Regions from separate parts of the Allobosea sp. 10L417 genome, predicted to be linked through region 1. Evidence: riboswitches for the same ligand, from Rfam matches in the RefSeq annotation. Region 1 holds a riboswitch; each other region holds the start of a gene.

Region 1 (9,827 bases):
GCTCACCGCTGAACTCGGTGCGGCGCAGGCTGTCGACGCGGTTCAGGATCGCACTCAGCAGGGTGTCGCCGGCCCGGCCCTCGCAGGGCTCGCCATCAAGGGTGAAGGCGATGGCTGCATGATCCTTGCGGGTGATGCGATGGAGCAGCGGCTGCTTCTGGTTCGAAGACATGGCGATCACTTCTGACCGACGAGGATCTTGTCGAGCCCGAAGGCGCGGTCGAGGATCAACATGGCGCCAGCCGTCAGCGCGATCATCAGGGCCGAAACCGCCGCCATCATCGGGTCGATCGACTCCGTCGCGTACATGTACATCCGCACCGGCAGCGTTACCGTCTGCGGCGAGGTGACGAAGATCGACATGGTCAGTTCGTCGAAGCTGTTGATGAAGGCGAGCAGCCAGCCACCGGTGATGCCGGGCAGGATCATCGGCGCGGTGATGCGCCGGAACACCGTCCAATGCGAGGCGCCAAGCGTCATCGCCGCCTGCTCGGCGCTGCGGTCCATGCCCGACAGCCCCGCCATGACCAGGCGCATCACATAGGGCGTGACCACGATGACATGGGTGACGACTAGCCAGGCGAAGGAGCCAGTCGCGCCGATCAGGGCGAAGAGACGCAGGAAGGCGACGCCCAACACCAGATGCGGAATGATCAGCGGCGAGAGGAAGAGCCCGTTCAACGCATCGCGGCCGGGGAAATGGTAGCGGTCGATGGCGAGCGCGGCGGGCACCGCGAGCGCGACGGAGAGCGTCGCGGCCAGCGTCGCCAGCCACAAGCTGTTGTGGAAGGACGGCACGAAATCGGGGTGTTTGAAGATCGCCTCGAACCAGCGCAGCGAGAAGCTCGTGGTCGGGATCGAGAGCGTGTTCTCCGGTGTGAAGGCGACGAGGCAGACGACGACGAGCGGCGCCAGCACGAAGGAGACGACGAGGCCGTGGAAGAGAAGCGCGACGGGACCGTTGCGATGCATGGCGCGTCCCCTCAGCCCAGAGCCCGGCGGGCGCGCGTCTCGACGAGACGGTTGTAGCCCAGCATGATGACGAGGTTGGCGGCGAGCACGATGATCGCGATCGCGGCGCCCAGCGGCCAGTTCAGCTCGGACATGTATTCGTCATAGACCAGCGTCGCCGCCATCTTGAGGCGCCGGCCGCCGAGCAGGCCGGGAATGGCGAAGGCGCTGGCCGAGAGACCAAAAACGATCAGGCTGCCGGAGAGCATGCCGAGCGAGACCTGCGGCAGCACGATCCGGCGCAGCGCCGTGAAGCGCGAGGCGCCGAGGCTCCAGGCCGCGGCCTCGACCATCGGGTCGAGCTTCTGCAGAGACGTCCAGACCGGGATGACCATGAACGGCAGCATGACGTGGACGAGCGCGATCACGATCGCGGTCTCGGTGTAGAGCAGCCGGACGGGATTCAGGCCCAGCGACTGTAGCGCCTGGTTCAGCAGGCCGGCGGAACCGAGCAGCATGCTCCAGCCGAAGGCGCGGACCACCACCGAGACGAGCAGTGGGCCGATGATGACGAGCAGGAAGATCGAGCGCCAGGGATCGCCCATGCGCGCCAACACATAGGCCTCGGGTGCGCCGATCACGGCGCAGATCAGCGTCGTCAGCGCAGCCAGGCGAAGCGTGCGCCAGAAGATCGTGAGGTAATAATCGTCGGATGCGACGGTCAGGTAATGCTTGAGGGTGAAGCTGTCCTGGATGCCCGTGGTGTGATCATAGGCATGGAAGGACAGGATCACAGTCAGGATGAGCGGCAGGACCACCAATCCGAGGAACAGCAGCGTCGCCGGCGAGACGAGCAGCCATGGTGCCAGACCGCGCTGCCCGGTCATGCCGCCGCTCCCGCAGTCGCGACGACGGCACTGTCCGGCTGCCAGTGGAGCGCAACGCTTTCGCCTTCGCCAGCCGGCTCGCCACCCTGGTTCGGCGCCGAGACCAGGATCGGCCCGACCGGCGTCTCGACATTGAGGAGCCAATAGCTGCCGAGGAAGAAGCGGCTGGTGACCCTCCCGTCCAATAAACCCTGGCCGGCCGGCTTGAGCAGGATCTTCTCGGGCCGCAGCGTCAGGATAGCCGCAGAACCATCGGGCAGGCTCGCCGCCTCGCTGGGCAGCGCGACGCCGCCGGCCTCGGCCCTGCCCGCGCGCCAGACCGCATCGATGCGGTTCATCTTGCCGACGAAGGAGGAGATGAAGGCCGTCGCCGGGCGCTCGTAGAGGCGATAGGGCGCGTCGATCTGCGTCATGCGCCCCTGCTCCATCACCACGACGCGGTCGCTGATCGAGAGCGCCTCGGCCTGGTCGTGCGTGACCATGATCGTGGTCGTGCCGACGCTGCGCTGGATGCGGCGCAATTCGAACTGCATCTCCTCGCGCAACTTGGCATCGAGATTGGAGAGCGGCTCGTCGAGCAGCAGCACCGGCGGCTCGATGACGAGCGCGCGGGCGATGGCGACGCGCTGGCGCTGGCCGCCCGAGAGCTGACGCGGATAGCGCTCGGCAAAAGGCGCGAGATGGACGAGGCCGAGGATCTCCTTGACGCGCCGGTCGCGCTCGGCCTTGGCGACCTTGCGCATCTCCAAGCCGAAGGCGACGTTCTCAGCCACCGTCATATGCGGAAAGAGCGCATAGCTCTGGAAGACGATTCCGAGACCGCGGCGGCTCGGCTTCTCGCGGGTGATGTCGCGTCCGTCGAGGGTGATCGCGCCCTTGGTCGGCTCGACCAGCCCCGCGATCATCTGCAGCGTCGTCGTCTTGCCACAGCCGGAAGGGCCAAGCAGCGAGACGAACTCGCCCTTGGCGACGCTGAGATCGACATCCCTGACGGCGGTGAAGTCGCCGAAGACCTTGCTCAGCGATTGCAGCGTCAGGAAGCCCATGAACACCTCGATCGGCAGGCTTTCCGTTCGCCGGAAAAGCCGGACTGCGATGGCTCCAAGCAAAGGGAGACGACACAAATTCGTCAATCTTCAATTCCGCATTAGAGAATTTATGTTGACAAAATTTCTCTATGTAGAATTTTTATTGCTCCATGTCTCATCTGATTTTCTCAAATGCAAGCTGTCGACGAACCCGTTTCCTCGCTTCGCCGCGCGCTGGGGCTGTTGCGCATCCTGTCGAAGGGCGCTGGCGACGGCATGCGGCTGAAGGACATCGCGGAGGCTGCCGGCTGCGGCCAGCCGACGGCGCATCGCGCGCTGCGCGACCTGATGGCGGAGGGCTTCGTCGAACAGGCGGCGGGCGGCAAGCGCTACCGGCTCGCGCTCGATTTCTTCGTGATCGCCGCCCGCGCCGGACAGGCCGGTGGCCTGCGCGAGCTCGCCCGGCCCGCGCTGCTGCGGCTCTCGGCGACGCTGAGCGACACGATCTTCCTGCTCGTCCGCAACGGCTATGACGCGGTTTGCCTCGACCGGATCGAGGGCCCCTTCCCGATCCGCTCCTTCACCGGGGACATCGGAGGCAAGGTGCCGCTCGGCATCGGCCAGGGCAGCCTCGCCATGCTGGCCCATCTGCCGGAGGACGAGCGCGAGGCAGTGATCCGCTTCAACATGCCCCGCCTGCTCGATCGCGGCTTCTTCGATGAGGCCGCGTTGCGGAACGCCATCGCGACGGCCCGTGCGCAAGGCTCGGTCAATCTCAACACCGGCCTCATCCCTGGCATGGCCGGCGTTGCCGTGCCGGTCTTCGATGCGCGGGGGCGCGTCGTCGCGGCGCTCAGCGTCGGCACCCTCGCCGAGCGGCTGCGCGAGGACCGGCTGCCGAACGTCATCGCCATGCTACGCAGCGAGGCGGAGGCGCTGGGCGCCAAGCTCAATCCCTTCGACGTCGCACTGCGCTATCCCTCACGCAGCCTGAGCACGCTGGCGGGCTGACGGCGCCGGGCCGCCATGCGGCTTTCAGGCTTGCATCGCGGCGATGGAAGCGGGATGTCGGGGCGAACTCCTCTCGGATGGTAGCCTGTCATGACCCAGACCAAGCCCGCCCCCCGCATCGCCATCACCTATTGTTCGATGTGCAACTGGATGCTGCGCTCGGCCTGGCTCGGCCAGGAGCTGCTCTCGACCTTCGGGCAGGACCTCGGCGAGGTTGCGTTGATCCCGCGCACCGGCGGGATCTTCCAGATTCATTACGACGGCGAATTGATCTGGGACCGCAAGGCCGATGGCGGCTTCCCGGATTCCAAGGTGCTGAAGCAGCGCGTGCGCGACCGGCTCGACCCCGAGCGCAGCCTCGGCCATGTCGACGGCCACACGATGTCGGCGGAGGCGGAGAGCTGAAGCGCTGCCTCGCCGTCATGGTCGGGCCTGACCCAACCATCTCGGACACCAGCGCCTTCTTGTCATGCGATTCTCGGGTCTGCGGTTCGCTCCGCCCGAGAATGACGCCTGTCAGGCGAGGCGCCCGCGCGTCGCCGCGACCCAGGCCTTCAGGCGCCCCTCGGGATCGGCATTCAGCGTGATGTCGGTCACAGCTGCGACGATGTCGGCGCCGGCCTCGAAGACCCCAGGCGCGCGCTCCAGCGAGATGCCGCCGATGCCGACCAGCGGCAGATCGCCGATACGGCGCTTCCATTCGCCCAGCCGCTCCAGCCCCTGCGGGCCGAAGCGCATCTGCTTCAGAATCGTCGGATAAACCGGACCGAGCGCGACATAATCGGGCTTTGCCGCCAGCGCGCGTTCCAGCTCGGGCTCGTCATGGCTGCTGATGCCGAGCCTGAGCCCCGCCTTACGGATCGCATCGAGATCGGCCTCGTCGAGATCCTCCTGGCCGAGATGGATGAAGTCGCAGCCCTCGGCGATGGCGAGCTTCCAGTAATCGTTGACGACAAGCACGCAGCCGGCCGCGGCGCAGAGCGTCTTCGCCCGCGCGATCTCGCGTGCGACTTCGATCTCGGAACGATCCTTGACGCGCAGTTGCACCAGCTTGACGCCGAGCGGCAGCATCCGCTCCAGCCAGTCGGCGCTTTCGAAGATGGGGTAGAACGGATCGAGCTTCATGCGAGAGCAGACTTTCAGGCCAGGAAGGCTTTGCCCATGACGGGGGTGGAAGGAGCGGCCATGTCGCGCGCTTCGATCGGCTGCGCGGCGAAGGACTGGCGGCCGGCACGGATGGCAAGCGCGAAAGCCTCTGCCATCGCGGCCGGATCGCCCGCCTTCGCGACGGCGGTGTTGAGCAGGATGCCGTCATAGCCCATCTCCATCGCCTGCGCGGCGTGGGAGGGCAGGCCGATGCCGGCATCGACGACGAGCGGAATGTCGGGGAAGTGCTGGCGCATGCTGCGCAGGCCGTAGGGGTTGTTGAGTCCCCTGCCCGATCCGATCGGCGCGCCCCAGGGCATCAGCACCTCGCAGCCGGCATCGAGGAGGCGCCCGCCGACGACGAGGTCCTCCGTGGTGTAGGGAAAGACCTTGAAACCGTCATCGGCAAGGATGCGGGCCGCCTGGACCAGCGCGATCACGTCCGGCTGCAGCGTGTCGTCCTCGCCGATCACCTCGAGCTTGATCCAGTCGGTCCCGAAGACCTCGCGCGCCATCTGCGCGGTGGTGACGGCTTCCTTGACGGTGTGGCAGCCCGCCGTATTCGGCAGCACCCTGACGCCGAGCTCGCGGATCAGCGCCCAGAAGGCCTGACCGGCACCGCCGGCCGATTCCCGGCGCAGCGAGACGGTGACGACCTCGGCGCCCGAGCGCTTCACCGCCTCGGCCAGGATGGCGGGCGACGGATATTGCGCCGTGCCGAGGAAAAGCGGGTTCTGCGGCGCGAAGCCATAGAAGGATGCCATCTCAGCCTCCCTGCATCGGTGCGACGATCTCGATGCGGTCGCCCTCGCTCAAGGCGACGTCAGCCCGCTTGCGCGCCGCCACGAAGTCTCCATTCACCGCCGTCGCAACGATGCGGTCGGCAAAGCCGAGCTCGGCCAGCGCCTCGGCCAGCGTCTTCGCCGCGATCTCCTGCGGCGCGCCGTTAAGCAGCAAGGTCATGCAGCATCTCCGGTGTTGCTTGCGGGTTCAGCACGGCCTCCGCCGCCATCCGCGCCATGGCGGGGCTGAGCAGGAAACCGTGGCGATAGAGCCCGTTGACATGGATCACGCGGCCGCGGCGCGTCAGCCGCGGCAGGTTGTCGGGAAAGGCCGGGCGGGCATCGGTGCCGATCTCGACGACCTCCGCTTCGCCGAAGGCGGGATGCAGCGCATAGGCCGCGCCGAGCAGCTCCAGCATGGCGCGGGCGGAGATGCGGCTGCGCTCGCTGCTCTCGATCATCGTCGCGCCAACCATGAAGAGGCCGTCTGCGCGGGGCACGATATAGAGCGGGATGCGCGGATGCAGCAGCCGGACGGGCCGCGACAGCTGGATCTCGTCGCTCCGGAGGAGCAGCATCTCGCCCTTGACTCCGCGCAAATCGGGCAGGACATCGCGCGCCGCCAGCCCGCGGCAGTCGAGGACGATATCGGCATCGAGATCGGCCGGCTCGACCGTACTGCCGAAATGAAGGGCGGCCCCATTTGCGACGAGGCGTTCGGCCAGGGCTGCTATGGCTTGGCGCGGATCGAGATGCGCCTCGGCGGAGAAGAACAGGCCGCGCGAGAAGCGGCCGGCGAGATCGGGCTCCAGCCCGGCGATGGCCTCGCTGTCGATCTCCTCGAAATGGTCGGTGCGCTGACCGAAGCGGCGCAGCTCCGAACGGTCCCGGCTCGGCGCAACCACGAGCGTGCCGTTGCGAGCGACGCCGCCGGCATGGCGCTCCCACCAATCGGCCGCCTGCTGCCCGAGCCGAATCACCGGTTCTTCGGCGCTCTCGCCCTCGCACCAGGGCGCGAGCATGCCGCCGGCATACCAGGAACAGGCTTCGGCGCCGATACGCGGGCCGCGTTCATGCAGGACGACCTGCACACCCCGCGCCAGCAACTCGGTGGCACAGGCCAGACCGACGACGCCAGCGCCGACCACAGCGGCTGTCAGGACTGAGTGAGGACGTTCTGGCGTCATGCTTTCCCTGCTTCCGGGAAGGCAGCGGCCTGAGGCGCGAGCGAGGTGTCTGCGAGCCGAAGACCGTTCCCTTCGCCGGCATTACCCGGATCAGGTGCGATGGGTTGGCGCGAGCCACGCCTCTCAGCCTTTCGGCACCCCAACGGACAGCGTCAATTTAATGGCAGCGCCGCCGGGGAGCAAGCGGAGCCGGCGCAAGGCTCCGTTGCGGCGGCCTCGCACCTCCCGACCACGCCCTTCGCACGGGAGTGATCGGGAGGTGCGCCCGCGCGAATACACAGGTCGCGCGAAGGAAGTTGTCGGCGAGACTTGTCAAAGGCCTCTGCAATCGGGCATAGAGCCTCTCGCCGGAGACGTGGCCGAGAGGCTGAAGGCACTCGTTTGCTAAATGAGCATACCCCACAAGGGTATCGAGGGTTCGAATCCCTCCGTCTCCGCCATTTCCCCTAAGCCCTTGAGTGTCCTGAAAAAGCGTTGTTCCCCAACGGCTTTTCACATACCTCTGCTACAAATCTTGCTACAAAATCGCTCTGGCAGAGGGCACGATGGCCGGCAAAATCAGGAACCTGCTCCCCCGGAATGGCCGATACTATGCTCGGCTAACGGTGCCCGCTCCGCTTCGCCCGATCGTAGGTAAGCGGGAACTGACTGAGCCCTTGGGGGCCGACCGCACCGTCGCGATTCGCCTGCTCTCTTCTGCGATCCATCGCATGCAGATGGAACTTGATCAGGCCCGCGACCGCGTGACAGCCCTCAACCCTGCCGCACCGTCCCGCCGCCGCCCCATGAGCGTTCGGCAGATGGCCCTCGCCCACTATGGCCGGGAGCTTGAACAGGACGATGCGGCCCGGAGCCTGCCGACCGGCTATGATCCGGCACACGCGGCGATGTTCCGCCCGACCTACTTTTACGCGCTTAAGAGGGCGGCGAGCGGTGGCGCTGAAGATGACGAGCTTGCCGCCCTAATCCAATGGGCCGTTGACGAGTTCGCGAATGATGGCAGCCCCGTTCCGGTCAAGGGCACCGAGGAATGGCGAACGCTCGCGCGGATGCTCGCCGGCGTGAAAGCCGAGACGATCGAAAACCAGAACCGGCGCGACCGTGGCGAGCCGGATGGTCCTGCCAAGCATCCAATGCTGATCCCGGCGACGGAACTCCCCTCGACTGTCGCCGAGGCGAAGCCGGCCTATCGGATCACCCGGCAGGACGTGCTGGCCTACAAGAACGCCCTGCTCGAAACCTCTGCGAACTATACGAAGCGCTTCCCCGACAAGACGCTCCCCGAAGCGATCCGGTCGAACAAGGCTCGCAAGGAGCCCTTCCCGACGCTCAACGCCACAACCATCAATGACAAGTGGCTATCCCGGCTCAGCGCCATGCTGACGTGGTGCGTCAACAACAGCGTCATTCCCGACACCCCCGCGAAGGGCGTCCGCGTCGATCAGAGCAATCGCGATCCTGACGAGGACCGCGACTATTTTCGCGAAGCCGACCTCCAGAAGATACTCGCCGCGCCCCTGTTCGATCCGTCGCCGAAGCTAACTGAAAAGCGTTGGGCGATGCTCATCGCGCTCTATAGCGGCATGCGCACATCGGAAAATTATATAGGATATTATACCTATTATAGGCTTTCGATCTTGATGAACTGACATTCATGTGTCAGAATCTTCGCCGTTGAGTTGGTGAAGGTCGAGTTGTGTTCCGCGAGTTAGTCGGCAGCGTAAAGAAGTCGCTTCGTTTCGGATTTGAGAGGAAGTCGATTCCCCTTTCTGATCCCGTCGTGGCTGAGCTATTCGGCGCGCTGCCGACTGCTTCTGGTGTTTCGGTTACTGCGCATACCGCCCTCAAGGTTCCCGCAGTTCTTCAGGCCGTGCGCCTGATTGCCGAAACTGTCGGCTCGCTTCCTTGCAAGCTCTATCGAGACGCTAACGGCAGCAAGGAGGCTGCAAAGGATCACACCGGCAACCGCCTCGCGCACAACCGCGTCAATGGCGTTGCGGATCACGTAGACGATGCCGCTCACCACGCGCCGGTCATCCACCCGTGGCACGCCATGCGAGAGCGGAAAATACGCCTCCATCTGCGCCATCTGACGCTCGCACAGCAGAAAAAAATCATCCATCACAGCATCCTCCCGGACACCGTGAATCACAGATCGATCCAAATTGGCAGGTCCTGAGCCTAGATTGCCCGGTTCTCCGCCAGATCATCGGAGTCTGCGATCAGGCGATCTGGCGATTCAGCGTACCGTCTTCTTGTCCCGATTTTCCCGGGAACCGCAATCCGCGTCTGCGACGCACGGCGCTGCGGCGGTGCACATTTGACCTGTCTCATATGGATGCTCCGGAAAATCGCTCGAGGCGGACGCTCCGTACCGGCTGCCAGGTCTCGATGATGCGCCTTCGGTCCTGCGCGGTGTCGAGCGGCAGGCTCAACCCGGCGGGATAGGCTGCGTAGCGCCCGCACCGAGCGACCTTTGAACCATGACGCTGTCGGACCATTTGCCATAGCGATAGGCGACCGCCGGCAGCAGGCCGACGCGGGCGAAGCCGAAGCGCTCGTGCAGCGTCAACGACGCCGTGTTCTCGGCGTCGATATAGCCGATCATCTGGCGGAACCCGGCGGCGGCGCAGGCGTCGATAAGGGCCTGCATCAGCAGCCGCCCGACGCCGCGGCCGAGATGTTCGTGATGGACGTAGATCGAATGCTTCACCGTGAAGCGGTAGGCCGGGCGTTTGCGAAACAGCACGACATAGGCATAGCCGACGACGTCGCCGCCCCGCGTCGCCACCAGATGCGGCAGCCGGCGGTTGCGCAGGTTCTTGCGCCGGTCGC
Region 2 (9,827 bases), on a different contig from region 1:
GGATCGACCTCGCTCACGCCGGTCAGCGTGTTCTCCATTAGCGGGAAGAAGCAGATCAGCGCGGTGATGACGATCGTCGGCGTCATGCCGAAGCCGAACCAGATGATGAAGAGGGGCCCGAGCGCGAGCTTGGGCACGAGCTGGCTCGCCAGCACATAGGGGCGCAGCAGGCGGCTGAGCGCCGGCACTTCCGCCAGAATGATGCCGACACCGAGCCCGATGACGGCGCCGATGCCAAGGCCGAGCGCCATCTCCGCGGCCGTGACGGCAAGATGAGGCCAGAGCCGGCCGGTGGCGATCTCGCTCCAGAGCGTCGCGAGCACGGCGGAGGGGGGCGGGAGGACGAGCGCCGACAAGCCGCCGAGCCGGCACCAGATCTCCCAGCCCCCGAGCAGGGCGAGCAGCAGCAGGAGGGAGGGCAGGCGCGCGGTCATGCAGCCGGCCTCCGGCTCGTTGCGGCCGTCGCCTCGCCATCCATGGCGTCGCGCAGCTCATGGCAGGAGGCGGCGAATCCGGGAGCGTAGCGCATGTCGCGGTGGCGCGGGCGGGGCAACTCGATGCGGCGCGCATGGGTCAGGCTGCCAGCGGCCATCACCGCGACCTTGTCGCCGAGATAGACGGCCTCGCCGATGTCATGGGTGACGAAGAGCGCGGTGGTGCCGTTGAGTGCGCAGAGCCGCAGCAGGTCATCCTGCAATTCCTCGCGCGTCAGTGCGTCGAGCGCGGCGAAGGGTTCGTCGAGCAGCAGCAGATCGGGATTGTCGACCAGCGCACGGGCGACAGCGACGCGGCTCTGCTGGCCGCCCGAGAGTTCGGAGGGCCGGCGCGCGGCGAAATCCACCAGACCGATGCGGGCAAGCAAATCGAGTGCCGCGTCACGGTCGGCTCCCGTCGGCCGGCGCTTCAGCGAAATCGGCAGCAGCACGTTGTCGAGGGCGCTCAGCCAGTCGAGCAGCGTCGGGGCCTGGAAGACGAAACCGGCGCGGGCGCTCGGGCCATGCAGCGCCTCGCCGCCGATGCGGATGGCGCCTTCGCTCGGCATGAGCAGGCCGGCCGCGAGCTTCAGCAGCGTGGTCTTGCCGCAGCCGCTGCGACCCAGCAGGCAATGGATCTCGCCGCGCGGGATCGCCCAGTCGACGCCGTCGACGACCGCGGAACCTGCCGCGCCATAACGATAGCGGACCTGTTTGATTGTGACGAAATCGGACATGGCAGGGTCAGTCGACATAGGGCGCGAACCCCTCTGCCGCCGCTTCCGTCGATTGCTCGATCTCGGTGAAGGTGGCGAGGTCGAGCAGGCTGAAGCGCCCGTCATGATGCCAGCCGGCTTCCGGTGCGGTCATCCGGCCCAGCGGGGCGATGCGGCTGATGCCGACTTCGCCCAATTGCTCCGCGAGCCGGAACAGCCTCTCGGGGGCTGCGGCGGCGCCCGCCGTTTGCAGGAAGCTGCGATAGGGCGCGACGAGGGCGGGGACGTCATCGAGGCTTTCGACCGAGACCAGCTCGAGCGTGCGGTTCAGGCCGGTCGGGTTCAGGGCTTCCGGCGCATCGACATGAACCACGCTCCAGCCATCGCTGGGCTCGCCGAGGAGTTCCGCAGTGCCTTCCAGCGCGCGCATCTCCTGTGCGCCGCGCCATGCGGCGATGGAAGAGGCTTCGCCTTGCGAAAGCGCGCGGCGGGGGTGGCGGGAGGCGAGGGCGGCGAGTTCGTGCGCGACGTAGCGCGCGAATTCGGCGGGGCTGACGCGTCCACCGCGCTCGACGAAGAGCATTTGCGGCGAATAGCAGCCCTGCTGCTCGTAGCGTGCGACGTCATGGGCGGCGAGCCGGGCCAGGGCCGGAGCCTTGCGGCTGTCGAGCGCTTCGCGCGCGATCACGCCGAAGCCGATCTTGTGGCCATGCGGCAGGAAGCGGGTCGTGATCGGCAGTTTCGCACGCAGTGCCGCGAGCGTGTCGTTGCCGCCATAGGCCATGACGGTGTCGGCCGCGCGCAGGAACGCCGGTTCGGCAGCCGCTTTGCCGCCCTTCCACCAGACGATGGCGAGGCATTCGCCGAGTTCCGGGTCGATTTCGGCGAGGAGGCCCGCGAACCAACCGGCCGTCAGCGGCTCGGCCGAAGCGAGCTTGCCGACGCTGCCGGCCTTGACCAGCAATCCGCAGATCAGGCTCCAGAGCGAGAGCGCCGGGACGTTGCCGGCCCAGACATGCAGCAGGAGCTCTGGGCCATGGGCGCGCAGGTAACCGCCCTTGGCCGTCGGCTGGAAGCCGTCGAGCATGGCGGGATTGGCGAAATCCTCGGCCAGGAAGCGCAGGAGCTGCGGGCGCCGGAAGGTCTTGAGATAGCCGGTCAGGCCGAGCCGGACCGTCTCGCGGTCATAGCCGGTGACGATCGGTAGAAGGTGCTCGGCCTTGCGCCGTAGCGGGTGCTGTCGGTCGAGCAGGCGCGCGACGGCGGCGTCGATCGCCGCGACGATGCGCGCCGTGTCCATCCGCTTCAGCCGGGCGCGGGCATTGTTGCGCACATGCTCGCAGAGCGTCGCAGCCTGAGCCTCGTCGAGTTCCGGCAGCGCGACCGAGACGCTCTCGCCCCAGGCGCTGTGGCCGACCTCGCGCCAGCGCAGTGCCTCACGGCTCAGGCCCGGCAGATGGCCCGCATGCTCGATCACGTCCGTCAGCCCCGCGCCGCGGCGAGGAACTCCGCCACAGCGACCGAGCAGCCCTTCGAGGCCTCGCCATCGACACGGCCGAGCAGCTTGAAGCCTCCCGGCACGATCTCGCCGGCATCCTCGGTCAGGATCGCCGCGACGCAGTTGAAATGGGCGAGGTCGTGATGGACGATCACGCCGCGCTCGCCCTCCGGCAAATCCGCTCCGCTCAGCGGATCGACGACGCGGCTGCGGATCCAGTGCGGGCCGGATTTCACCGACGGGCAGACCGCATTGCCGTCGTCGTAGAGCTGCGAGCTCAGCTCGGTCATGCCGTACATGTTGATGCAGGATGAGCGCGGCACGCCGAAGGCGGCGGCGAGCCCGTCATAGAATTCGTCCGGCGTAAGTTCGCGCGACTGGCCCTTGAAGCCGCCGGTGTCGAGGATGAGGCTGCCTTCCGGCAGAGCAAACCGCAGGCCGCGTGCCGCGAGCTCATCCATCAGTGGCACGAAGGAATAGCTCGCGCCGAGCAGGGCATAGGGCTCGCCGCTGGCCTCGGCCTGCGCGAGCGCCGGCAGTAAACGATCCAGATCGAGACCGGCGGCGCCAATGAAGACCTGGGAATCGGGCGTTCCGCATTCGCGCCGGGCGAGCCCGAGATAATGCCCGAGCGAGGAATTCGGCAGCGCCGTCTCATCTGGGAAGAGGATGCCCATGCGGATGCGCTCGCGGCCAAGCATGAAACGCGCGCGGAAATTCACCAGCATCGAGCGCTTCCAGACGGCGAGCGTCGGGTGGTAGCTGCGGCCGCGCACGCCCTGTGTTGTGCCGCTCGTCATGAAGACATGGCTTGACGCCTCCGGCGGGCTGCAGCTCAGCGTCAGGTCCTTGAAGGCGGTGATCGGCACGGCCGGGATGTCGCGCCAGCGCTTCACCGAAAGCGGCGTGCGGCCGCGCTGCAAGCAGAAGCGCTTGTAGGGCTCGTTGTTGCGGAACTGATAGGCGAAGACCTTCAGCGCCATCGCCTCGAACTCGGCTTCCGACGCGTCGGGAAGCGCGATGAACGCCAGCAGCGCCTCGATGATCTCGGCTTGCGTCACTGCGGCCCACTCCGTTCGGACGCTCGCGGCCAAGCCGGGAGCGTCGATCGCAAAAGGATCACGGGCGCAAGCTGGAATCAGGGCCTTGGATGGCCGCATGTCCCGCATCCCTACGCCGGTATGATCCGGATCAGGTTCGGAGGGTCACCGCGTTGCCGGTCTCAAGAGCCAGCCGGCGGAATCTCAGCCTCCTAGCGAGGCCCCCCTGGGAACAGGGTTTAGGTGGGGCTTCGGGCCATGGCTTGTCAAGCGTTGCCGGCGCAAGGCCAGGTTGGAGCCGACTCGAAATCCTGACATGGCGCGCATGCCGAAGAAGAGGCTCGACGCCGGCCTTCAAAACCGTTTCTGTGCCGGCCATGAACCTTTCCGCGCCGCCGCCCCGCATCGCCTCCTTCACCTGCGAGAAGAAGCCGGCCACCGGCTCGCGCGGGATGGTCGTCACCAATCATCCGCTCGCCTCGGCGGCGGGCGCGCAGATGCTGCTCGCCGGCGGCAATGCGATCGATGCGGCGGTGGCGTCGCTGTTCGCGCTGACGGTGGCCGAGCCGATGATGGTCGGCATTCTCGGCGGTGGCCTGAGTCATATCCGCCTCGCGGACGGCCGCCATGTCGTGATCGACAATCTCTCGACCGCGCCGGGCCACGCGACTCCGGACATGTATGACTGCCTGTCCGACGAGATCGGCAGGCAGCGCGAGACACGCGACCGCGAGAACGTGGTCGGCGCCAAGGCCGTTGCAGTGCCGGGCGCGCTCAAGGGCTGGTGCGAGGCGCTGGCGCGCTTCGGCACGCTGCCGCTGGCCGAGGTGCTGCAGCCGGCGATCGGTCTGGCGGAGCGCGGCTTCGTGGTCACGCCCTATCTTTCGAATTGCATCACCGACAACGCCGCCGATCTCGCCCGCGATCCGGGCCTCACCGCGCTCCTGCTGCCGGGCGGCCAGCCACTCCAGCCCGGCATGCGGCTGGTTCAGCCGGACTATGCCGCCAGCCTGAAGCTGATTGCGGTGGAGGGGCCGGATGCGCTCTATGGTGGGCGGCTCGGGCGGGCGCTGACCGACTACATGGCGGCCCATGGCGGGCTGATCGATCAGGCCGATCTCGCGAATTACCGCATCGAGTTGCGCGAGCCGATCCGCGGCTCCTATCGCGGCTATGAGATCATCGGCCCGCCGCCGCCCTCGTCCTCGGGCGTGCATATCGCGCAGATGCTCAACATCCTCGAAGGTTACGATATCGGTGCGCTCGGCTTCGGCTCGGCGGATGCGGTGCATCTGTTGGCCGAGGCGCTGAAGATCGCCTTCGCCGACCGGGCGGTGGCGACGGCTGATCCCGCCTTCGTCAAGGTGCCGGTCAACAGGCTGATCGACAAGGGCTATGCGGCCGAGCGGCGCGCCCTGATCGAGATCGGCCGGGCGAAGAGCTGGACGGCCGGGCTTTCGGGCGGTGAATCCGCCGACACCACCCATGTCACCGTCGCGGATGCGCAAGGCAATGTCGTCAGCGCGACGCAGACGATCAACGGGCTGTTCGGCGCCTGCGTGCAGATTCCGGGCACCGGGATGATCGCCAACAACTACATGTTCAACTTCGATCCGCATCCCGGCCGCGCGCTCTCGATCGCGCCGGGCAAGCGGGTCTTCACCTCGATGGCGCCGATGATGGCGCTGAAGGAGGGCAAGCTTGCCTTCGCGCTGGGATTGCCGGGTGCATTGCGCATCTTCCCGTCGGCGCTGCAGGCGATCGTGAACCTGATCGACCACCGCATGACGCTGCAGGAAGCGGTCGAGGCGCCGCGCGTCTGGACAGAAGGCGGCGTGCTCGAGCTCGAGGAAGCCATCCCCGAAGCGGTCGCGCAGGAGCTCGCGGCCCGCGGCCACAGGATCCTGCGTTCGCCGCGCGTCGCCGGCGGGATGAATGCCATCGCCTTCAACCCGGATGGCACGCTGACGGGCGCCGCCTGCTGGCGCGCCGATGGCACGCCGGTCGCCATCTCCGGCGGGCTTGCCCGTGCCGGCGCACGCTTCACCATCTGACCTATTTCCGGACCTTTCCATGCCCGAGACGATCGTTCTCCTCGATATGACCAGCCCCGAGCGGGCCGACCGGCTGCGTGCGCTGCTGCCTGATGGCTTCGTGCTGACGCATGGGACCGCGCGCGGCGACGAGCACATGAAGGAGATCATCGCCGAGGCCGACTATGCGATTTCCGGGCAGGTCGGCGTCTCCGCCGATGTGCTGCGGGCGGCGAAAAAGCTGAAGCTGCTGCACAAATGGGGCGTCGGCTACGACAACATCGACATCGCTGCCGCAAAGGAGTTGGGCATCCAGGTCGCGCGCACGACCGGCTCCAACGCCGTGGCCGTTTCCGAATTCGCGATCGGGTTGATGCTGTCGACCCTGCGCCTCATCGCATACGGCAATGCTGAGCTTAAGAAGGGCCATTGGCGCACGGGTCAATTGCCGTCGGATACCTATACGCTCTCGGGCAAGACGGTCGGCATCGTCGGCTTCGGGGCGATCGGCAAGAATGTCGCGAAGCTGCTGAAGGGCTTCGGCTGCACCATCCTCTACAGCAAGCGCACGCCGCTCGATGCCGCCGAAGAAGCAGCGCTGGGCGTAAAGCATGCGTCGCTGGCCGAAATCCTGACGCAGGCGGATGTCGTCTCGCTGCATTGCCCGCTGACGCCCGAAACCAAGGACCTGATCGATCTGGCGGCCTTGAAGGCGATGAAGAAGACGGCGGTGCTGATCAATGTCGCGCGCGGCGGCGTCGTCAACGAGGCCGATCTCGTCACGGCGCTCAGGGCGAAGGAGATCGCCGGCGCGGCGATGGATGTCTACGAGATCGAGCCGCTCCCGGCCGAGAGCGAATTGCTCACCCTCGATAATCTCGTGACCACGCCGCATCTCGCCGCCATGGCGTCCGACAATTTCGCGCCGGTGGTGAAGCGGATGTTCACGAACATGCAGCACGTCTCGCGCGGCGAGCCGGTGCCGCCGCTCGATCTGGTGGTGTGAGTCGGCGCTGTCTGCCGGCTTGGGTATCCGTCATTCTCGGGCGAAGTGCAGACCCGAGGATCTCGTGACGAGAAGGCGCTGGTTTCCGAGATGCTCGGGTCAAGCCCGAGGATGACGGCTAGGTTTGGGTGCGGTGAAGCTCAATGCAGCCCGCCGACGCCGACATAGCGTTCGAGCACGGCGGCATCGCTCCGCAGCGCGTCGGGTTTGCCCGACCAGACGATGCGTCCGCGTTCGAGGATGATGACGTCCTCGGCGAATGCGAGCGCGCTTTCCAGACGCTGCTCGACGAAGAGGATTGTCATTGCGCCGCTCGCGGCGAGCCGCGTGAAGGCTTCCATCAGCATGTCGCAGATGACTGGGGCCAGGCCCTCCAGCGGTTCGTCGAGCAGGAGTACCGAGGGCTCGCCGAGGATGGTGCGGGCCGTCGCCAGCATCTGCTGCTCGCCGCCCGAAAGCTGCGAGCCCAGGTTGCGGCGGCGTTCCTGCAGGCGGGGAAAGAGCGCATAGGCCTCCTCGATCGCGCTGCGCGGGCGGCCCTTCAGCCCGGCGAAGAGGTTTTCCTCCACGGTCAGGCCCTTGAATACCTCGCGTGTCTGGGGGACGAGGCCGATGCCGCTATGGGCGCGGGCGGCGGTGCCGAGTGCGGTGATGTCCGTGCCGCCAACGCTGATGCTGCCGGCATAGCGGCGGGTCAGCCCCATCAGGCTCGCCATCAGCGTGGTCTTGCCCATGCCGTTGCGGCCGAGGATGGAGAGGCGCCCGCCCGCCGGCACAGAGAACGAGACATCCTCCAGCACATGGGTCTGGCCGTAGCCGGCGCTCAGGCCGCGGACGTCAAGCGTGGCTGCCGGCATGCGCGTAGTTCCCGAGATAGGCTTCACGGACCTTAGGGTCCCTGGCGACATCGGCCGGCAGGCCCTGGAAGATGAGTTCGCCGGCAGCGAGCACTACCACCCGCTTGGCGAAGCGGAAGACGAGGTCCATGTCGTGTTCGATCATCAGAACCGCGAGGGAGGCGGGCAGGCGGGCCAGCGCCTCCTCGATGCGCGGGGTATCGGCGGAGGGCACGCCGGCCGCGGGCTCGTCGAGCAGCAGCACCTTCGGGCGCTGCGCCAGCGCGATCGCGATTTCCAGCAGGCGTTGCTGGCCATAGGCAATGGTGGCGACCTTGCGGCGCGCGACCTCGGCAAGCCCGAGCATGGCGAGGATCTCGTCGGCTTCGTCGCGTGCTTCGGAAGCTCCGTGGAAACGGGCGAAGATGCGCGTCGCCCGGCCAAGCCGCTGCAGGATGGTCATCACCACATGCTCTTCCGGCGTCATGTCCGGGAAGAGGCGGGTCACCTGGAAGGTGCGGACGAGACCGCGTCGCACGCGTTTCACGGCGCCCAGGCCCGTGATGTCCTCGCCGGCGAGGCGGACGCTGCCTGCGCTCGGCGGGATGCGGCCGGTGACGAGGTTGACGAAGGTGGTCTTGCCGGCGCCGTTCGGGCCGATCAGGGCGAGTCGCTCGCCCTCGGTCATCGCCAGCGAGATGTCGCGGCTAACCTTGAGCCCGCCGAACTCCTTCGTGAGATGCGAGACCTCGAACACGGCGCTCATCGGCCGGCCCCCCAGCGGTTGCGCGTCAGCAAGCGTGCGATTTCGTCCAGCGTCCCGGAAAGCCCGCGCGGGGCGAAGAGCACGATGGCGATCAGCACGGCGCCGACCAGCGTCATCCAGTGGAAGGGGTTGATGGCTGCGACGATATGCTCGAGCGCCATGAAGATCACGGTGCCGATCAGCGCACCGTAGAGGTTGCCGATACCGCCCAGCACCAGCATGACGAGCGCGTTGGCCGAGATCTCGAAACTCACGCTGTCGAGCCCGACGACCTGCGTCGCGATGGCCGCGAGCGCGCCGCCCATGCCGGCGACCGCGCCGGAGATCACGAACATCTTGAGCAGCACCGGGAAGGCGTAGATGCCGAGCGCGCTGATGCGCAGCGGGTCTTCCTTGAGGCCACGGCAGACCATGCCGAAGGGCGAGCGCGTGATGAGGCGTAGCGCCGCGAAGACGATGACGAGCAAAGCGAGGCCGAAGAGATAGGCGCTGCGGCCCCAAAGGTCGAACTCGAAGATGCCGAAGAGGGGGGCGGGAATCATGCCGGACAGGCCGTCGCTACCGCCTGTCAGCGAGGAGGCCTTGTTGGCGGCCTCGTGCAGGAGCTGGACGATGGCGATCGAGAGGACGAGCTGCGGCAGGCCATGGGCGCGTAGCATCACCGTGCCCATGAGCAGCCCCATGACGGCGCCTGCTGCGGCGCCGATTAGGATGAGCAGGAAGGGCTCGGTCACGCCATGCACGCAGGCGATACCGGCGGCATAGGCGCCGGCACCGTAGAGCGCACCCTGGCCGAGCGAAGCGATGCCGCAATAGCCGACGATCAGGTCGAGCGAGAGCACGAGCAGCGCAACCGAGATGACGCGGGTCAGGAAGGCGAGGTTGTCAGGGAAGAGCACATAACCGGCGAGGCCGACCAGCGCGATGACGGCGAGGCCAAGGAGATCGCGGCCGAGCGTGCGGAAACGATGCGTACCGGGATGCCGGAGCGTGGCGTCAGTCATCTTACTGCGCCCGCCCCATCAGGCCGCGCGGAAAGGCACAGACCACCAGGATCACTGCGAGATAGAAGAAGAAATTGCCAAATTCCGGCATGAGATAGCGCCCGGTGACATCGATGGCGCCGAGCAGCAGGCAAGCGGCAAGCGCCCCTGGGATCGAGCCTGCGCCGCCTACGGAGACCACGACCAGGAACGTCACCATATAGCGCAAGGCGTAATAGGGTTCGATCGGCAGGAATTCGGCGCCGACCACGCCGCCGAAGGCGGCGAGACCGATCGCGAGCGCGAAGCTCGCTGCATAGATGATCTCAGTGCGCACGCCGAGCGCGCGCGCCATTGGAGCGTTCTCGACGGCGGCGCGCAGATGGATGCCGAAGCCGGTGCGCTCGATCAGGAGCCACAGACCTCCGGCGACGACAAGGCCGCTGACGATGACGAAGATCCGGTGGCCGGCGATG
Region 3 (9,827 bases), on a different contig from region 1:
GTCATGCCGCCGACGAGAACGACCTCGTCGATCTGGCCCGCCGAGAGGCCGGCATCCTTGAGCGCCTTCTTGCAGGGCTCGATGGTGCGCTGGATGAGATCGTCGACCAGGCTCTCGAACTTGGCGCGCGACAGCTTGATGGCGAGGTGCTTCGGACCGGAAGCATCCGCCGTGATGTAGGGCAGGTTGATCTCGGTCTGGGCGGTGGTCGAGAGCTCGATCTTGGCCTTCTCGGCCGCTTCCTTCAGGCGCTGGAGAGCGAGCTTGTCCTTCTTCAGGTCGATGCCCTGCTCGCGCTTGAACTCGTCCGCGAGATATTCGACGAGGCGCATGTCGAAGTCCTCGCCGCCGAGGAAGGTGTCGCCGTTGGTCGACTTCACCTCGAAGACGCCGTCGCCGATCTCGAGGATCGAGACGTCGAAGGTGCCGCCGCCGAGGTCATAGACCGCGATGGTGCCGGCGGACTTCTTCTCAAGCCCGTAGGCGAGCGCAGCCGCCGTCGGCTCGTTGATGATTCGGAGCACCTCAAGGCCGGCAATCTTGCCGGCATCTTTGGTGGCCTGGCGCTGGGCGTCGTTGAAATAAGCGGGAACCGTGATGACGGCCTGGGTGACGGGCTGGCCGAGATAGGCCTCCGCCGTCTCCTTCATCTTGGTGAGCGTGAAGGCCGAGATCTGCGACGGCGAATATTCCTTGCCGTCGGCGGACACCCAAGCGTCCCCGTTCGAGGCCTTGGTGATCTTGTAGGGAACGAGCTTCAGGTCCTTCTGCGTCATCGGATCGTCGTAGGTACGGCCGATGAGGCGCTTGATCGCGAAGAAGGTACGCTCCGGATTGGTGACGGCCTGGCGCTTGGCAGGCTGGCCGACAAGGCGCTCGCCATCATCCGTGATGGCGACGATGGAGGGCGTGGTGCGCGCGCCCTCGGAATTCTCGATGACCTTCGGCGTGGTGCCTTCCATCACTGCAACGCAGCTGTTGGTCGTGCCGAGGTCGATACCAATGACTTTACCCATGGATGGGATCCCTTTCGATTGAGCAGATCGCCGGCCTGCGACGCATTCACGCCGCCTGCCGGCCCATGGACCGGGTCGCCCCCGCTTCAGCGGCGAACGCTCCGGCATTCCACGTTTGACGGTGGTTAAACCGCCCCTTGGGCGCGTATATAGTGAGGGTGTTCCCGCCCTTGCAAGACAGGCGAGCCGATTAAGAAGCGGGGATCGTGGGGTTTTGGGCTGCGCCGGCGCTTTCCGCAGCGACTGTGTCCTTGCGGCCCTTGCGCGGAATTGCGCCCGCCTTCATGCAGGAAGGCCGTTCCGTTTGCGCATGGACACCATGAGCCGATCGACGCGCATCGCCCCTATGCTGGTGGCTATCTCGGCCGCGATGACGGCGCTCGCGCAGGCGCAGCCCCTGCAATTGCCGGGCGCACAGCCATTCAATGCTCCCGGCACGCAGCAGGGTGCTCCCTCTGCGCCCGGCGCGCCGGCAGCACCGCGACCACCGAGCATGCCCGCGATCAAGATCCCGACCGAGGAGGCAATCCTCGGAAAGATCCTTCACCGCAACGGCCATCACGGCGAAGCGACCTTCACGAAAACCGCCAACGGCTTCGGGATGAAGCTCGGCCTCGACGGCTTCCAGCCAGTCAATCTGGTCGAGCCCTGCTCTGTTTCCTTCGGCGACGCGCCCGTCCCGGTCACGGCGCTGGGACGGCCGGCCGGCGTGCCCCGCTACCGGCTGGAGGCGCCGATCTGCCCGATCGTCTTCGACGTCCTCGACGGCGCCGTCCTCGTCGTGGAGCCCACCGAACCTTGCGTCGTCGAGGCGGCCCAGTGCCGGATCGATCCGCGTGGCCTGTGGGGCCCGGACGCCCGAACGATCGCCGCGCAGGCAAGGGAGATCGAGCGGGCGCGCGGCACCGCCGAGCGCGCCGTCCGCGAGGGGTACCGGACCCTGACGGCCAAGTCTGACGCCGTCGAGCAGCGCTCGATCGCCCGCGAGCAGGCGGGTTTCTCCTCCGAGCGCGAAACCATCTGCCGCGATTTCCAGCGCGAGGGTCAGATGGGCTTCTGTGCGGCCCGGATCACGGAAGCCCGCGCCGCCGCGCTGCGCGTGCGGCTCGGCCTTGGCACCGAGTCCAAGCCCGCCCCCAAGCCGAAGCCGCGTCCGGCAACGCCGAAGCCGGCACCGCTGTCGCTCGCCCCGACGCAGTAGAAAGTCGGCCTGGCCCTTGCCGGCGGCGCCGGGTTCGTCGCCTGTTAGGGCTCCATTCACCAATTTTTCCGGCTCTCCTTCCGGCCCCCAGAAGGCAGCGCGCTTCTTTACGATTGCTGCGTGAGTGACCGCGTACCAAGCCCGGGCACACCGCTTTGGGGGATAGAATGCGTCTTATGAATTGGGGTTTCGCGAGAAAAGGCCTGTCGGCCCTGCTCGCCGGCCTGCTCGCCAGCGCCGCGCCGGCTCAGGCCTGCACGAATATTCTGATGATTGCGGCCGACGGCACGCCGGTTTACGGCCGCACGCTCGAATACGCGCTCCAGACACCGTCCGACGTCGTCGTCGTCCCGCGGAACTACGCCTTCGTCGGCACCCGCCCCGCCAACATGCCGGCTCCCAAGTGGAACACGCGCTATGCATTCGTCGGCGTGATGAGCTTCGGCCAGCCTTTCGTCTCCGACGGCATGAACGAGAAGGGACTCGCTGGCGGCGCCCTGTATTTCCCGGATTTCGTGGGCTACACGCCCGTGGCGCAAGCCGACCCGAACACCGCGCTCGCGCCCTGGGAATTCCTGAGCTGGGTCCTGTCGAACTTCGCTACCGTCGCTGAGGTCAAGGAAGCGCTCAACAAGGCCGTGATCGTCGACCTTCCGGCGCCGATCGTGAATTTCACGCTGCCATTCCACTTCCCGATCCACGATGCGACGGGCGCCTCGATCGTGATCGAGCCGGTGGACGGCAAACTGAAGGTCTATGACAACCCGATGGGCGTTCTGACGAACTCCCCGACCTTCGACTGGCACCTCAACAACATCCGCAACTACGTCAAGATTTCGCCCGTCGCGGCCGATCCGCTGAAGATCGGCGGCAAGACCTTCGAGCCCTTCGGGCAAGGCTCCGGCCTGCTCGGGATTCCCGGCGACCCGACGCCGCCCTCGCGCTTCATCCGCGCGCTCGGCTACGTCGCCTCGGCGAAGCAGGCTCCCGACGGCCCCCAGACCGTTCGTCTCGTCGAGCACATCATGAACAATTTCGACATCCCGGTCGGCTTCATCAACTCGGCGGCGAAGGGCGGGGAGCTCGAATATACCCAGTGGACTTCGGTCGCGGATCTCAGGGCCAAGAAGTACTATATCAAAAGCTATCAGGATCAGGTCCTGCGCATGGTCGACCTGACCAGCTTCGACCTCGACGCCAAGGCACTTCAGGTCGCGCCGTTCAAGCCGAACCCGGTGCCTCCGGCTCTTCAGTTCGCGAAGCCGTAATGCCGAAGCTGCCCGCTCTCCCCTTCGAGAGCGGGCATTTTCTTCTCCGGGCCACCCAAGGACCGAGAGAACCAAGCCCGCATCACGCGGGCTTCTTTTTGCGTCAGGGAGAGGTCGTCAGCGGCAACGAGACCGTGAGCAGGCCGACGGTTCCGCGCGCGCGGTTCTCGACGGCGAACTCGCGCAGAACCTTGATGCGGGTAGAGATCGGCGTCTTTCCAATCGTGAAATTATAGGCCAGCGTGCCGCCGAGCGCGGTCACGCGGCCCTTATAGGCACCGAGCTGCGCGCCCGCTCCGCTGTCACCGGTGACCTGCTGATAGTGATAGCCGATCACTCCGGCGGAAAGCGCGCTGGTCAACGCTTTCGAGGCGGCCCATTCCAAGTGAAACTCGGTGCCCGTCCGGTAGTCCGTGGCCGGATTAGTGCCGTTGAACGTCACCCCGGCGATGCCTGAGAGATCGATGCCGGTTTCCGGATCGAACCAGGTGAGGGCGCCGGACAGATCCGTGGCCCAGCGGTGAAAGGCAAGATTGGCCAGTTCCCCGTTGCGGTACTCGCCCGCAGGCGCGTTCACCATGACGGTTGCATTCCAATGGAACTTGCCGGCATGCCAGCCGAGAATCGTCGAGAATACGGGATCGCCGACCATCGTGGCCTTGTCGCGCAAATTGGAGCCGACAAGGCGGTTCGTTTGCGGCGAATCGTATTCGACACCGGCCGCGACCCGGACGCGGCCGACAGGCAGAGTGGCCCCGAAGGCGAGATTGCCCCCGGCGAGTTCCCAGGGCGTCACCCACGTTCCGCTCAGGAAATCGGCCCGTGCCTGACTCCGCACACCGGCAACGAAGCGACCGCCGGAAGGCAATGACTTCCGGGCGTCGAGCTTGGCGTCGTAGCTGTAGGTGTCGCTCTCGAAATAGACCCCGGGAGGCGGCAGATAGCCAGCCATCGCGCCACGGCCGCCGAGCAGATAGAAGCCCGTGCCGTTCTCGGCCGCCCGGACATCCTCCGGCAGCCCGACGCAGCCGGCGGCCAGACCAAGGGCCATCAGGGCGACAAGCCGAAAGGGCCTGTGCGATTGCCCGCAGGCTTCGTTACGCATCATGTTGTCTGTTGCCCCCCGGCGCGGCCGTCGCCAGCCGGGCGAATCAGCCATGCGACCCTAGGATGCCTGCGGGCGGCGGTGAATCCCGGCTACATCATGTCTTTCATGTGTGACATTCGCGCCATACGTGCTTGCAGCATTCCGGCCTCGAGGCCAGCGACCGCATCGATCAGTTCGACGGCAAAGCTGCCGGGGCCATGGCAACGCTCGGCTGCGATTTCGCCCGCGATGCCGTAGGCCGTCAGCGCCGCAGCCGCTGCAATCACGGGATCGGGCTCGACCGCGAGGCAGGCAGCCACCAGCGCGCTTGAAGCGCAGCCCAGTCCGGTTACCCGGCTCATCAGCGGATGCCCGAAGGCCACGGAGAGCTTGCCGGAAGGACCGTCGATCGCGTCGACAGCCCCTGTCGTCGCGCGCGTGACGCCGGGGGAGCGCTCCAGCAGCCAGGCCAAGGCCGCCATCTCGGCGGCGTTGCCACGCACGACGACGCCCGGCAGCCGCAAAACGTCCTCGGCCAGCCGCAGCCGCAGGGGCGACAGCTCGACGAAGACCGGGTCGAGCACCAGCGGAATGCCGCGTTCGCGCGCCACAGCGACGAGCTTCGGGATCGCGCGCTCGCCCTCAGGGCTGATCGTGCCCAGATTGATCAGGATCGCGCTTGCCCCGGCCGCGACCGCCGCAACCTCCTCGGGATGACCAGCCATCGAGGGCACGGCCCCGAAGGCGAGCAGCATGTTGGCGGTGACGTTCTGCGCTACGGTATTGGTCAGGCAATGGATGCGCGGGCGGCGCTCGGACACCCGCGCGAGGATCGACGCGACCTTGGCCGCGTCGAGGCTGTCGTTCATGCCGCTCATTCGGCCGCAGGTAGATAGATGCTGCCACCCTTGTCGAGGAATTCCTTCGACTTCGCCGCCATGCCTTCAGCAGCCATGGCCTCGAGACTTGCCCTCTCATTGTCGCTCATCGCGAGAACCTCAGCGCGCAGGTCCTGCGTGATCTTCATCGAGCAGAATTTCGGCCCGCACATCGAGCAGAAATGCGCGACCTTGTGGGCATCCTTCGGCAGCGTCTCGTCGTGGAACTCGCGCGCCGTGTCGGGGTCGAGCGCCAGGTTGAACTGGTCCTCCCAGCGGAAGTCGAAGCGGGCGCGGGAGACCGCGTCGTCCCTGATCTTCGCCGCCGGGTGGCCCTTGGCGAGATCGGCGGCATGGGCGGCGATGCGATAGGTGATGACGCCGGTCTTGACGTCGTCACGGTTCGGCAAGCCGAGATGCTCCTTGGGCGTGACGTAGCAGAGCATAGCGCAGCCATACCAGCCGATCATCGCCGCGCCGATGCCAGAGGTGATGTGGTCATAACCCGGCGCGATGTCGGTGGTCAGCGGTCCGAGCGTGTAGAAGGGCGCCTCGCCGCATTCGCGCAGCTGCTTGTCCATATTCTCCTTGATCTTGTGCATCGGCACATGGCCGGGGCCCTCGATCATGACCTGGCAGCCCTTCTTCCAGGCGACCTGAGTCAGCTCGCCCAGCGTCTCCAGCTCGGCGAACTGGGCGCGGTCATTGGCGTCGGCGATCGAGCCCGGACGCAGGCCGTCACCGAGCGAGAACGAGACGTCGTATTTGCGCATGATGTCGCAGATCTCGTCGAAGCGCTCGTAGAGGAAGCTTTCCTTGTGATGCGCCAGGCACCAGCGCGCCATGATCGAGCCGCCGCGCGAGACGATGCCGGTCACACGGCTGGCCGTCAGCGGGACATAGGGAAGGCGAACGCCGGCATGGATGGTGAAGTAGTCGACGCCCTGCTCCGCCTGCTCGATGAGGGTGTCCTTGAACACCTCCCAGTCGAGCTTGATCGGATCGCCGCCGACCTTCTCCAGCGCCTGATAGATCGGCACCGTGCCGATCGGCACCGGCGAATTTCTGAGTATCCAGGAGCGGATGTTGTGGATGTTGCGGCCGGTGGAGAGGTCCATCACCGTGTCGGCACCCCAGCGGATCGCCCAGACCAGCTTCTCGACCTCCTCGGCGGCACCCGAAGTCACGGCCGAATTGCCGATATTGGCGTTGATCTTGACCAGGAAGTTGCGGCCGATCGCCATCGGCTCCAGCTCGGGGTGGTTGATGTTGGCCGGGATGATGGCCCGGCCGCGCGCGATCTCCTCGCGGACGAATTCGGGCGTGACGAATTCCGGAACGACAGCGCCGAAGCTCTCGCCGTCGGCATGGCGCTCCCTGGCGCCTTCCATCATGGCGGCGCGGCCGAGATTCTCGCGATGGGCGACATAGATCATCTCGGGCGTGACGATGCCGGCCTTGGCGAACTCGTATTGCGTCGCCATCTGGCCGGGCTTCGCCTCGAGGATCGGGCGCTCGGCCGGGCAGGCCGGCACGAGCTGCGCTTCGCTGATATGGCCGTTATCGGCGGCGGTGACGGCGCGGCCGGGCACGGTCTGGAAGCCGCGGGCATCGAGCCAAGCGCGGCGCGGCTGCGTCAGGCCGGCATTCAGGTCGATCCTGGCGTCGGTCTCGGTATAGGGGCCGGACGGGTCGTAGATGCGCACCGGCGGCTCGGCATCGGTCGTCAGCACGACCTCGCGGAAGGGCACGCGCATCTCGGGATGCTCGGGCGCGGCGACATAGATTTTGCGCGAGCCGATGATCGGGCCGGTCGTCACGCTTTGCGGCGCGGTCTTGACGCTGTTCTTCTGGGGTTTTGCGTGGGCATTCATGAGGATCTCCTCCTTGCGACAGGTCAGGAGATCCGGGTTTGAAAGCGGTACAGTCGCTGTCTGCGGACAAGGCTCGGCCCTGTGCACGCGTTCCAGTCCCTCCGCCGGTATGACCCGGATCAGGTTCGACGGGTTCGGCTTCGGAAGCCATCTCAGCCCTTGCGGGCACCCCTCGGAACAGAGGCGAGGTTAGGCGCAGAGAAGTCGCTTGGCAACGGCCTCAGCGACAAACGATCGAAGCTGGGGAAAGGAGATCAGGCGGTGCGGTCGACGAGGCCGCCCTGACCGGCCGGGAGCGTCGCCTGCGTCTGCTCGACGCTCTGCTGGAGCATGGTGACGAGGCTTTGGTCAGCCTGCGCGTTCTGCTTGAGCATCTCGACCGACAGCGCCTGCTGCGTCGAGGCGGCCTGCATCGTGACGATGCTGCGGGAAACGGAGGCTGCGTCGCTCATGCCGGCGACGCTAATGCGCCCGCCTTGCCAAATCCTGAACGACCTTCAGGGCCTGATGATCGACGGCACCGAGCGCGCATCGGCGGGTCGCGACTCGGCTGCGGCGGACCAGCCTGCGCCCTGTCATAGCGCTGCTCACGCCTGTCGGCGCGAGGCCGCATACCGCGTTCCCCTGCCGGCGGCCGCACGGCCTCATCCGCACGCGGCGCCACCGGCACGCCTGGAGCAGGCTGTTTCTCGGCAGGCGGAGCATTCTGAGCCCATGTCGGAAACGGCGCGAACGAACCGGCAAGCACCAGACCTGCCATCGCCAGAGCGGACATCTTCATGGCTGCATCTCCCATCAGCGCCTCCTCCGGAAGAGAAACCGCTGTGGGGGTGCGGGGTTCCCCACACCCCCACAGCGAACGGGGCTGCTCAACGGGCAGCCCCGTTCGAGAGGTCAGCGGTTCTGGCCGGTCAGCAGCGGCGTGATGCGCCGCAGCGTCACACGCCGGTTTTCGCGGGATGCCCCTTGCGTCTGCACCTTCAGATACTGCTCGCCATAGCCCTGGGTGGTCAGGTTTTCCGGCGGGATCTGGAAGTCGCGCGTCAGGATCTCCCCGACCGACTGGGCCCTGCGATCCGAGAGCGAGAGATTGTCGACATCGGCACCAACCGCGTCGGTGTGGCCCTCGACGAGGAAGACCTCGTTCGGCGAGCCTTGCAGCACGCGCCGGATCGAATCCGCGATCACTGCGAGGCGCTGCGCCTGGTCGGGCGTGACCTGCCAGGAGCCGGTCTCGAAGTTGATCGTGTCGATATCGACGCTGCGCATGCGGGCGCGCAGATCCGGCGAATAGCGGACCTCGTCCAGCGTGTAACGGCGCGGGATCGCGGCGATCGGCGGCGCCATGATCGTCTCGTAGATCAACGCCTCGTCGGCCTGGTCGGCATCGACGATATAGCGCTCGCGCGGGATCGGCAGCGGCGGCGGCGGCAGCACGACGATATCGTCGGCGAAGCGCCCCGGGCGATCGCGCAGGGTATTGTCGATGATCACCACCTCGCGGTCGTCGCGATCGATGCGGGTGCGGCGGATCAGCCGGCCCTCCTCGTCGGTGACGGTGACGATGCGCGTGCCGTCGGGCCGCTCGAACACGGTCCGCATCTCGCCGTCGCGGCGCTCGGAACGGCCTTGCCAGCCGAGATCGCGGAAGCGCTGGTCCTCATCGCGGCGGATGATGGCCCGGCCGTCATCGTCGCGGATGATGGTGCGGCCGGGCTCGCGGATGACGGTAACGTCACCCTCGCGCCGTTCCTCGCGCCGCGCCCGGATGTCGTCGAAGCGCTGCGCTCCCTGAACGGCCATGATGCCGCCGATCGCGCCGACACCGAGGCCGATCGCACCGGCCACACCCGGCGAGATGCCGCCGCGACGGCCTTCGCGCTGCGGCGGCTGGCTGGGGAAGACCCCGCCAGACGGCGGCTGCGCGGGAGCCGTGCCGGGCTGCGTCGGTGCGACACCGGGCTGCGCCGGAGCCGGCACCCCAGGAGCGGCTGCCGGAGGCACGCCCGGAGCGGGGCGTGCGGGCTGAGCGGGCGCCAGCCCCGCGGGCGGCGTGCCCGGGGGCGGCGTCGGAGACGCGGCGCCGGGTTGGGTCGGAGCCGGAGCGATCGGAGCCGTGGCCGGAGGTATTGCCGGGCGCAGCGGCTGTGCCGGAACTGCGCCGGCCGGCGGAGACGGAGCTGTAACGCCCGGCTGCGCCGGAGCGCCGGGAGCGGCGCCGGGCTGCGGCGCTGCGCCCAGCGGGCGCTGGGACGGAGCCGCAGACGGCGGAACAGCCGGCCCACCGCGCGGAACCGCGGAGGGCGGCGCGCCGGCGCCGGGCTGAGCGGGTGTGCCGGGAGCAGCGGAAGGTGGAGCTCCGGGCGGACGCGGCTGCCCTCCGGGAGCCGAGGGAACCGCACCTGGCTGCGGAGCAGGCGCTGGAGGACGAGCCTGAGGCGGCGCAGCAGAGGGGGGCACAGCAGGGCCGCCGCGCGGCACGGCCGAAGGCGGCGCGCCGGGC

Evidence for each region. A riboswitch is a leader RNA that binds a small molecule or an ion and turns the genes downstream of it on or off. The one in region 1 is predicted to bind thiamine pyrophosphate.
Region 2: it holds a riboswitch for thiamine pyrophosphate, as region 1 does, so the genes downstream of both, AC1DE3_RS12700 (LuxE/PaaK family acyltransferase) here and thiO (glycine oxidase ThiO) in region 1, are expected to answer to the same signal.
Region 3: it holds a riboswitch for thiamine pyrophosphate, as region 1 does, so the genes downstream of both, thiC (phosphomethylpyrimidine synthase ThiC) here and thiO (glycine oxidase ThiO) in region 1, are expected to answer to the same signal.

The regions. Positions count from the first base shown of each region.
Region 1 is NZ_JBFTJP010000002.1:387,757-397,583, reverse strand. It holds gene AC1DE3_RS08100 ((2Fe-2S)-binding protein) at 1-172, opposite strand, end outside; gene AC1DE3_RS08095 (ABC transporter permease) at 178-972, opposite strand; gene AC1DE3_RS08090 (ABC transporter permease) at 984-1,838, opposite strand; gene AC1DE3_RS08085 (ABC transporter ATP-binding protein) at 1,835-2,884, opposite strand; gene AC1DE3_RS08080 (IclR family transcriptional regulator) at 3,059-3,877, shown strand; gene AC1DE3_RS08075 (Rdx family protein) at 3,968-4,282, shown strand; gene AC1DE3_RS08070 (thiamine phosphate synthase) at 4,394-5,002, opposite strand; gene AC1DE3_RS08065 (thiazole synthase) at 5,017-5,787, opposite strand; gene thiS (sulfur carrier protein ThiS) at 5,789-5,986, opposite strand; gene thiO (glycine oxidase ThiO) at 5,970-6,965, opposite strand; TPP riboswitch at 7,043-7,144, opposite strand; tRNA gene AC1DE3_RS08050 (tRNA-Ser) at 7,342-7,432, shown strand; gene AC1DE3_RS08045 (DUF6538 domain-containing protein) at 7,538-8,641, shown strand; gene AC1DE3_RS08040 (hypothetical protein) at 8,782-9,114, opposite strand; gene AC1DE3_RS08035 (GNAT family N-acetyltransferase) at 9,424-9,827, opposite strand, start outside.
Region 2 is NZ_JBFTJP010000004.1:65,821-75,647, reverse strand. It holds gene AC1DE3_RS12715 (ABC transporter permease) at 1-434, opposite strand, end outside; gene AC1DE3_RS12710 (ABC transporter ATP-binding protein) at 431-1,210, opposite strand; gene AC1DE3_RS12705 (acyl-CoA reductase) at 1,218-2,666, opposite strand; gene AC1DE3_RS12700 (LuxE/PaaK family acyltransferase) at 2,672-3,748, opposite strand; TPP riboswitch at 3,838-3,965, opposite strand; gene ggt (gamma-glutamyltransferase) at 4,105-5,781, shown strand; gene AC1DE3_RS12690 (2-hydroxyacid dehydrogenase) at 5,801-6,766, shown strand; gene AC1DE3_RS12685 (ABC transporter ATP-binding protein) at 6,907-7,623, opposite strand; gene AC1DE3_RS12680 (ABC transporter ATP-binding protein) at 7,604-8,368, opposite strand; gene AC1DE3_RS12675 (branched-chain amino acid ABC transporter permease) at 8,365-9,372, opposite strand; gene AC1DE3_RS12670 (branched-chain amino acid ABC transporter permease) at 9,374-9,827, opposite strand, start outside.
Region 3 is NZ_JBFTJP010000014.1:116,079-125,905, forward strand. It holds gene dnaK (molecular chaperone DnaK) at 1-1,016, opposite strand, end outside; gene AC1DE3_RS25595 (hypothetical protein) at 1,510-2,217, shown strand; gene AC1DE3_RS25600 (linear amide C-N hydrolase) at 2,394-3,485, shown strand; gene AC1DE3_RS25605 (SphA family protein) at 3,589-4,536, opposite strand; gene AC1DE3_RS25610 (hydroxyethylthiazole kinase) at 4,683-5,441, opposite strand; gene thiC (phosphomethylpyrimidine synthase ThiC) at 5,447-7,324, opposite strand; TPP riboswitch at 7,403-7,507, opposite strand; gene AC1DE3_RS25620 (hypothetical protein) at 7,579-7,776, opposite strand; gene AC1DE3_RS25625 (OmpA family protein) at 8,219-9,304, opposite strand.